One region of the Mesorhizobium sp. M4A.F.Ca.ET.020.02.1.1 genome, then DNA from elsewhere that is predicted to be linked to it. Evidence: riboswitches for the same ligand, from Rfam matches in the RefSeq annotation. Region 1 holds a riboswitch; the other holds the start of a gene.
What was found. Region 1 has a riboswitch for cobalamin ahead of EN742_RS12635 (CbtB domain-containing protein). Riboswitches for the same ligand answer to the same signal wherever they lie in the genome.

Region 1 (4,445 bases):
CGAAGCCGCGCCACACCGACAGCGCCACGCCATAGAGCGGGTAGTCTGCCTTGTCGAAGCCTTCGGGCAGCGACTTCGACGGCACGCGCACGAGATCGCCGCGCAGCGAATAGGACCAGGCGTGGTAGGGGCAGGTCAGCAGCCTGGCCTTCAGCCTTCCCTCGCTCTCCTGGCAAAGCTGCGAGCCGCGATGCCGGCAGGTGTTGTGGAAGGCGCGCAATTCGCCGGCCTCGTCGCGCAGCACCACGATCTCCTGCGTGCCGACGCGGAATGTCCTGAAAGCCAGCGGCTGGGCAAGATCGGCCTCACGGCAGACCAGCAGCCAGCTTTTGTACCAGATCGCGTCGAGGTCACGACCGTGGGCCCCGGCATCCCAATAGGCCGACGACGGCAGCGTCGGCGCAAGCCTGGTCAGGCCGGTGTAGAGGTCGTCGCTCGGTTTGGGCTGCATAGGCGGCTCCCTGAATGGTCCAGCCGACACCCGGGCAGGATGTTTGTCAATCGCTCGCGCCGTGGCCATTGTGGCACGCAATCGCCGCCCCTAAGGTCGGCGCTTCACAAGTCGGGTGCCCAGGGACAGTTCATGCCGCCAAGGACAATGTCGCTCACCGAGGAGCTGGTCGCGCGCTGCTTTCGCGTCGTCGAGGACAGCGGGCCTGATCCCAACGCGATGCATCTGGACGATGCCGACTATGATGCGATGCTGGACACGCTGGAGGCTGAGCTGCCTGGCAGCGAGCCGCTCTGGCTGTTCGGCTACGGGTCGCTGATCTGGAAGCCCGAGATCGACCATGTCGAAGAGCGGGTAGCGGTCGCGCGCGGCTGGCACAGATCCTTCTGCATGAAGATGACGCGCTGGCGCGGCACCAGGGAGCAGCCTGGCCTGATGATGGCGCTGGACCGGGGCGGGCAGTGCAAGGGCGTCGCCTTCAGGCTTGGCGATGCCGACCGGCGCCAGCAGCTCGACAAGGTCTTGCGGCGCGAGGTGACGCTGAAGCCGACCAGCTACCATCCGCGCCTGCTCAACCTTTCGAGCGATGGTGGCACGTTGCGGGCGCTGGCCTTCGTCATCAACCGCAAGGGCACAACCTATGCCGGCCCGCTTGAGGAAAAAGAGGTGGTCGAAAGGCTGGCGACGTCCTGCGGGCACTGGGGATCGGGCGCAGACTATCTTTACAACACGGTGAAGAACCTGGAGCAGCGCGGCATCCATGACAGCCATCTGTGGCGGCTGCAGCATCTGGTTGCTGAACGAATTGCCGCGTCGGACAGCTAGGCCCGGTGGCGCATTTGCGCTGGTGGCCGCCGGAATTTGGTTTGCCGGGCGCGACGATTCTGCCTATAGTCCTGCCGTCGTCGGTTCCGTTTTTGGAGCCAAGAGGGAATGCGGTGAGGGCGAATTCGTCCAATGCCGTGGCTGCCCCCGCAACTGTGTGCGGTAGTCCTCTCCAAGACCACTGAGGAAATTCCTCGGGAAGGTGGGGAAGGGCGCTGATCCGCGAGCCAGGAGACCTGCCGGCGACAGAAACGTTGAATTCTATGCCCTCGGGTGGAGGGCGAAAGGACAAGACATGACGACCGCTTCCGTCTCCCTCGGCACCTCCGTCTCCTCGCAGTCGCGCTTCATGCAGCTGGCCATGGCCGCGTTGCTCGGCATTTTCGTCGTCGGCTTTGTCGGCTTCTCGCATCTCGATGCCGTCCACAATGCCGCTCACGACTACCGCCACTCGATGGCCTTTCCCTGCCACTGACAAGGGCCTGACATCATGAACCTGTTTCGCAACGTCGTGTTCATCGCGGCGATCGCAGGGCTCGTGGCCGGCGTTGTTCTCGCTTGCCTGCAGGCCTATGCAACCGTGCCGCTGATCCTCAAGGCCGAAGTCTACGAACAGGCCGGCGGCGGCCATCATCATGATCATGCCGCGGCGCCTGCCGAGACCGGCAACGCCATGAGCTCCGCCGCTCCGGCCGGAAATGCCATGAGTTCCGTGGCGCCGGCTCCGGCCGAAGCGGCCGCGCCAGCGGAAGACGAGGGCTGGGCACCGGCCGACGGCTTCGAGCGTTTCGCCTTCAACGTCGTCGCCAACATCGTCACCGGCATCGGCTTCGCGCTGATCCTGGTCGCGGTTTCGGAATTCGCCGGCGGCATCGGCAGCTGGCGCCAGGGCGTGTTCTGGGGGCTCGCCGGCTTTGCCGTGTTCACCCTGGCCCCCGGCCTCGGCCTGCCGCCGGAACTGCCGGCGATGCCGGCGGCCGAACTCCTGCCGCGCCAGATCTGGTGGACGGCGACAGCGGTCGCGACCGCCGCCGGACTCGGCCTGATCGCCTTCCGCAAATCGCTGCCGCTGGCGATCCTGGCCGTAGCCCTGATCGTCGCGCCGCACATCGTCGGCGCGCCGCAGCCGGAAAGCTTCAAGACGCCGATTCCCGAAGGCCTGCATCACCAGTTCGTGGTCGCCGTGACACTCACCGATCTGGTGTTCTGGCTGGTGCTGGGTGCCGCCGTCGGCGTGGTGCGCGGCCGCTTCACCGGCACGGCCACCAGCCTGCGCGACAGCTTTGCCTGATCGCAGGGGACTGACCTTCATCATCGGCGGTGCGCGCTCCGGCAAGAGGGCGCATGCCGAAACCCTGGTGACGGCGAGTCCCTCGCCATGGGCTTACATCGCCACCGCGGAAGCCTATGACGATGAGATGCGCGAGCGCATCGCGCTGCATCGGGCGCGTCGCGGCGAGGGCTGGGCGACGGTCGACGCGCCGCTCGATCTTGCCGCCGCGATCGAGGCGCTGCCTGACCACGAACCCGTCTTGATCGACTGCCTGACTCTGTGGCTGACCAATCATATGCTGGCCGAGCGCGACCTCGATGCGGAATGCCGGCGGCTTGTGGATGTTCTATCGCGGCCGCGCGGGCCGTGGTTCGTGGTGTCCAACGAGGTTGGCCTGGGCATCGTGCCCGACAATGCGCTGGCGAGGCGGTTTCGCGATGCCGCCGGCCGGCTCAACCAGCAGGTCGCCGCCGTCGCCGATACGGTGCTGCTGATGGTGGCCGGTCTGCCGCTGAAAGTGAAGTGAGATGACCGAGACTGATGACAAGGATGCCGAGCGCCATCGCGCCAAGATGGCCAAGCGCAAGGCTGTTCAGGACGCCGAGGTGGCGGCAAAGACGATCGAGAAGGGACTGCTGATCGTCAACACCGGACCGGGCAAGGGCAAGACTACGGCCGCCTTCGGGCTGGCGCTCAGGATGCTCGGCTACGGCAAGCGTGTCGGCGTCGTCCAGTTCATCAAGGGCAAATGGCAGACCGGCGAGAAGGACGCCTTTGCCGCCTTCGGCGACCGCGTCGTGTGGCATGCGATGGGCGAGGGCTTCACCTGGGAGACGCAGGACCTGAAGCGCGACATCGCCGCCGCCGAGGCTGCCTGGGCAAAAGCACTGGAGCTGATGGCGGATCCGTCGATCAGCCTTGTCGTGCTCGACGAGCTCAACATCGCGCTGCGCTACGACTATCTCGATCTGGAAAAGGTCGTTGCCGCGCTGAAGGCGCGCCGTGCTGACCTGCATATCATCGTCACCGGCCGAAACGCCAAGCCGCTGCTGGTCGAGGCGGCCGATCTCGTCACCGAAATGGGGCTGACCAAGCATCATTTCTCGGCCGGCGTGAAAGCCCAGCAAGGCATCGAGTTCTGATCACATCGTCAGATAGATCAACAGCGCCGACAGGATGCCGAACAGCGCGATCAGCAGCCGGTCGGCCACCTGGTAGAGCTTCAGCGCCTGCCTGATGTCGAGGCTTTCCGCCTCGCGCCGGCCGCCTTCGCCCATGTAGGCATCCTCGACGACGACGCCGCTATAGCTGCGCGGGCCGGCCAGGGCGAGACCCAGCGCGCCGGCCATCGCCGCCTCCGGCCAGCCGGCATTGGGCGAACGGTGCTTCCTGGCGTCGCGCCGCATGGCCTGCCAGGCGTTGCGGGGGTCCGCGCCCTTGACGAAGAAGGCAGCCAGCACGATCAGCAGCCCGGTCAGCCGCGATGCCGGCAGGTTGATCCAGTCGTCGAAGCGCGCCGCCGCCCAGCCGAAGGCCTCATGGCGTGGCGTGCGGTGGCCGATCATGGAATCGGCGGTGTTGGCGGCCTTGTAGGCGACGCCGCCGGCCAGCCCGCAGACCCCGCTCCAGAAGGCCGGTGCGACGATGCCGTCGGAGAAATTCTCGGCCAGGCTTTCGATCGCCGCGCGGGAAACGCCTGCCTTGTCGAGCTTTTCGGGATCGCGACCGACGATGCGCGAGACGGCGATGCGGCCGAGCGTAAGGCCGCCGGTGTCGAGCGCGTCGGCCACGGCCTCGACATGCTCGGCCAGGCTCTTCTGCGACATCAGCGACGATGCCAGGATCGCGGTGATGATCAGGCCTACAGGAAACATCTGCCAGAGCAGGAGCTGCACG
Region 2 (4,445 bases), on a different contig from region 1:
AGGCGATGACGCTGGCCGATCGGATCGTGGTGCTGAAGGAAGGCCGCATCGAGCAGGTCGGCACGCCGATGGAGCTCTATAAGCGGCCCGGCAATCTGTTCGTCGCCCAGTTCATCGGCTCGCCGGCCATGAACATTCTGCCGGCGAAGATCGAAAAGGCCGGCGATCCGACCATCATCAGCCATGTCGGCGGCCGCAAGGCGACGGTTCCGATCGCGACCCCTGCCTCGGCGAATGGCGCGGCGGTAAGTTTCGGCGTGCGGCCGGAAGACCTGGCGATCGCTACCGGCACGGAGTATCTGTTCGAGGGAACGGTGGACTATGTCGAGCAGCTTGGCGAGGTCCAACTCGTCTATGTCGACATCGGCCGCGCCGACCTGCCGCTGGTGACGAAACTGCCGGGCAATGTCGAGGTCAAGCGAGGTGCTGTGCTGCGGCTCAACGCCGATGCCGGCGACCTGCACATCTTCGATGCGGACGGCCACTCCTTCACGCTGCACATGGCGGCAGCGAAGGCGGCCTGAACTTCACGTTGGACAAAACAAGAGCGGCGGGCACTGCCCGCCGCTCTGGTATTCAGCCAGCCGGTGGAACCGGAATGGGCGGCTCTGTCCGGCTGTTAGCGGCCGAACAGGTTGCGATCGCTGCCCTGAGGGGCGGACTTCTCAACGTCGCCCGACGAGTTTAGCAGCTTGTAGACCGGCGAGCTGGTGTCGCGCGTCGAAGACGTCTGGGTGGTGTCGACGCCGGCGGCGGCCGGCCGCTGATTAATGTCAGTCCCGCCAACATTGTCATTGCGGGCATAGGCGCTGCCGGCGGCGATCAAAAGTGCGGCGGCGGTAAGAGCAATCTTCTTCATTTCTGGTACTCCTGAATCTGCATCGGAGCGGCGAGCCTGTCCGCCGCGTCCATCTTCCGTTGGAGCGTGGTCCGGATCGGCCTAGTTGTTGCCGAAGAGGTTGCGGTCGCTGCCCTGGTTGGCGGGCTTCTCGGCGGCCGGCTGCGACTGCTTGATCGAAGCCGTGTACGAGCTGTCGACCGCGGTGGCCGGCTGGTTGGCACCGTCAGAACCGAAGTGGTCGCTGCCGGCTGCGAAAGCGCCGCCCGAGATGGCCAGGAGGGCTGCGGTGGCAAGGATGATTTTCTTCATCTTAGTGTTCCTGAATTTCTGAGGATCCCGAGCGGCGGGCATCGCCCACCGCGGTCAGGGATCGTGTGTTAGTTGTTGCCGAACAGGTTGCGGTCCGAGCCCTGTGCCGGCGTCTGAGCGACCGGTTCCGACTTCTTGACCGAAGCCGTGTACGAGCTGTCGACGGCAGCGGCGGGCTGATTGGCACCGTTCGAACCGTAGTGGTCGCTGCCACCAGCAAAGGCGCTGCCGGAAATGGCCAGAAGGGCGGCGGCAGTAAGAACAATCTTTTTCATTTTTAGTACTCCAGTATATTTTTCCGTCCGTCTAGCGGCGTGTCTTGGGAGGAAAGCGCGTCGTTCGGACAGCCCCGATGTGGGAGAGCCCCTTCCCGGTTTCCAATCACGAAGTTGTTTCGCCTGGACCATGGCTCTGCACCTTGAAATTGTGCCACGGCCTCCCACACGTATTGTATTGTAAAGCAATATCAATATGTTATCCGAATGGACCATCGACCCAGTTGACGATTTGGAAGATCTGCGTTCACACCGTCCTGCACGCATTGTCAACAGAAACGAACCGTTCGGTTCGATTTTAGAATCTCCTAATGGTCACTTTTCTATACTGTTAACCAATTCAGACCCGGTCAGCGGTCGATATGAAGGCGTTTCCAGCGCGCGATTCGGATCGCCCCCGAGGACGGCAATTCGGCGCCAGCGTGCCGCGAACCCGAAACGCGTGTCGCGCCCGCACGGATGCGATGTCGTTTTCGTACCGACGGTCCGCCGGCCTTAGTGATTAGATCAGGCCATCTCAGGTGCCGACCCGTGACGACGGGACGGAGAATTGGGAAGCCGGTCAAATTCCGGCGCTGCCCCCGCAACGGTGGTGGAGTTCAAGTCGCGACGGGAGACCACTGGGCCATCTGGCCTGGGAAGGTGTCGCGCCCGCCCGCAAGGGCACTCCAGAGCCCGGAAACCAGCCCCAGATTTCTAGGCTCGACTGATCGCGGTGGGCGGTCAAGAGGCGGATGGCGCGCGCCTGGCCCTGCCGGTGGCCGCCGTTCCTCTCCATCACCACCAGTTCAGTCCTTGATGCGACCGACGCGAGGGACAGGACATGGATGCGCGCAACGACATGCTGAGGCACCTGCATAACCGCAGGCAGGGCTTTTCGCTCGAACAGCCTTTCTACACCGACCCGGATTACTTCAAGCTCGACATGGAACTAATCTGGTATCGCGACTGGCTGTTCATCGGCCACGATTGCGAATTGCCGAAGCCGGGCAGCTACATCACCGCGCAGATCGGCGATTATCCGGTGGTCCTGGTCCGCGACCAGCAAGGCAGGATCAACGCCTTCCATAATTCCTGCCGCCATCGCGGCAGCCGCGTCTGCAACGCCGAGAAGGGCACCGCGGCGAAGCTCGTCTGCCCCTATCATCAATGGACCTACGAACTCGACGGCAGGCTGCTGTTCGCCCGCCAGATGGCGGATGGCTTCGACAAGAGCCAGTTCGGCCTGAAGCCGGTCACCTGCGAGAGCGTCGGCGGCTACATCTTCATCTGCCTGGCGAAACAGCCAGCCGATTTCGCGCCGATGCGCGCCATGATCGAACCCTATCTCCTGCCGCATCGATTGAGCGAAGCGAAGGTCGCTTTCGAATCGACCATCGTTGAGAAGGGCAACTGGAAGCTGGTCTGGGAAAACAACCGCGAGTGCTACCACTGCGCCGGCAATCATCCCGAACTCTGCAAGACCTTTCCCGAGGCGCCGACCGTGACCGGCGTACATGGTGCCGAAAGCGATCCCGAGATGCAGGCGCATTGGGCGAAATGCGAGGCGGCGGGCCTGCCGAGCAAGTTCCGCATCGACCCCGCCGGTCAGTATCGCGCCACCCGCGCGCCGCTCTTGCGCGATGCCGTCAGCTATACGATGAGCGGCAAGCGCGCGGTGAGGAAGAACCTATCCACGAGCGTCTCGGCGGACCGCATCGGCACGTTGATGCATTACCACTATCCGACGACCTGGAACCATATCCTGATCGACCATGCCGTCACCTTCCGGGTGCTGCCGATCAGCGCCACCGAAACCGCGGTGACGACGAAATGGCTGGTCCACAAGGATGCGGTGGAAGGCGTCGATTACGATCTTGCCGAACTCACCCATGTCTGGACCGAGACCAACGACCAGGATCGCCGCATCGTCGAGGAAAACGCTTTCGGCATTCTGTCGCCGGCCTATGAGCCCGGCCCCTATTCGGAGCAGCATGAGGGCGGCGTCATCCAGTTCGTCGAATGGTACGCCGGCTTCATCGGCCCGCGCCTTGCCGAAGGCGGCCAGCCGACGCTGCGCAGTGTTGCCTAGCACATGGCGCCCAAAAGTGTTGAGCGGTTTTGGCATCACGACATGTGCAGAATGAAAAGGACCAAGGGATGAACGCGATGACCGATCTCGCCCTCTATCGCCATCTCGACGAGATGGCGCCCTGGAACGACCGGCTGCAGGTGCTGGAGGTGATCGGCGTCAGCGACGAGGCGCCGGACGTCAAGACCTTCACCTTCCGCTCCGACAACCAGACCTGGTTCCGCTACAAGCCCGGCCAGTTCGTGACGCTGGAACTGCCGGTCGCCGACGGACCGCTGATGCGCACCTACACGCTGTCCTCATCGCCCTCGCGGCCGTTTTCGATCGCGGTGACGGTGAAGGCGCAGGCCGGCAGCATCGGCACGCGCTGGATGTTCGACAATCTCAAGCCCGGCGCCCATGTGAAGGCCTATGGCCCGGCCGGCGATTTCTCGCTGCACAGCCATCCGGCGGCCAAGTACCTGTTCATCTCTGCCGGCTCCGGCGTCACGCCGATGATGTCGATGCTGCGCTGGCTGAACGACTGCGCGCCCTGGACCGATGTCGGTTTCGTCAACTGCGCGCGCAGGGCGGAAGAGATCATCTTCCGCAAGGAGCTTGAATTGCTGGGCAGTCGCATGCCCGGCCTGTCGCTCGGCTTTATGATCGAGGAACGCTCCAGCCGCGAGGGCTGGTTCGGTCACATGGGGCGGATCGACGCCATAAGGCTTCCGCTTCTGGCACCTGACTACCGCGAGCGGGAAATCTTCTGCTGCGGCCCCGACCCGTTCATGCGCGCCGTCCGGCAGATGCTGGAGGCCGCCGGCTTCGACATGGCCAAATACCACCAGGAAAGCTTTGCCGCGCCGGTGGTGGAGGAGGTGCCGGCGCCGTTCGCGCTGCCGACCGACGGCGGCATCGAGATGCCCGTCGAGGCCGCGACGCCGGTTCGCTTTTCACTTTCCGATGT

Region 2: another riboswitch for cobalamin. It lies ahead of EN742_RS12075 (aromatic ring-hydroxylating dioxygenase subunit alpha); the one in region 1 lies ahead of EN742_RS12635 (CbtB domain-containing protein).

Annotation. Positions count from the first base shown of each region.
Region 1 is NZ_RZOI01000153.1:4,013-8,457, forward strand. It holds gene EN742_RS12625 (aromatic ring-hydroxylating dioxygenase subunit alpha) at 1-451, opposite strand, end outside; gene EN742_RS12630 (gamma-glutamylcyclotransferase) at 584-1,276, shown strand; cobalamin riboswitch at 1,341-1,535, shown strand; gene EN742_RS12635 (CbtB domain-containing protein) at 1,572-1,751, shown strand; gene EN742_RS12640 (CbtA family protein) at 1,767-2,567, shown strand; gene cobU (bifunctional adenosylcobinamide kinase/adenosylcobinamide-phosphate guanylyltransferase) at 2,560-3,075, shown strand; gene cobO (cob(I)yrinic acid a,c-diamide adenosyltransferase) at 3,077-3,691, shown strand; gene cbiB (adenosylcobinamide-phosphate synthase CbiB) at 3,692-4,445, opposite strand, start outside.
Region 2 is NZ_RZOI01000142.1:2,739-7,183, reverse strand. It holds gene ugpC (sn-glycerol-3-phosphate ABC transporter ATP-binding protein UgpC) at 1-524, shown strand, start outside; gene EN742_RS12090 (DUF680 domain-containing protein) at 620-859, opposite strand; gene EN742_RS12085 (DUF680 domain-containing protein) at 941-1,150, opposite strand; gene EN742_RS12080 (DUF680 domain-containing protein) at 1,219-1,425, opposite strand; cobalamin riboswitch at 1,928-2,131, shown strand; gene EN742_RS12075 (aromatic ring-hydroxylating dioxygenase subunit alpha) at 2,249-3,496, shown strand; gene EN742_RS12070 (hybrid-cluster NAD(P)-dependent oxidoreductase) at 3,574-4,445, shown strand, end outside.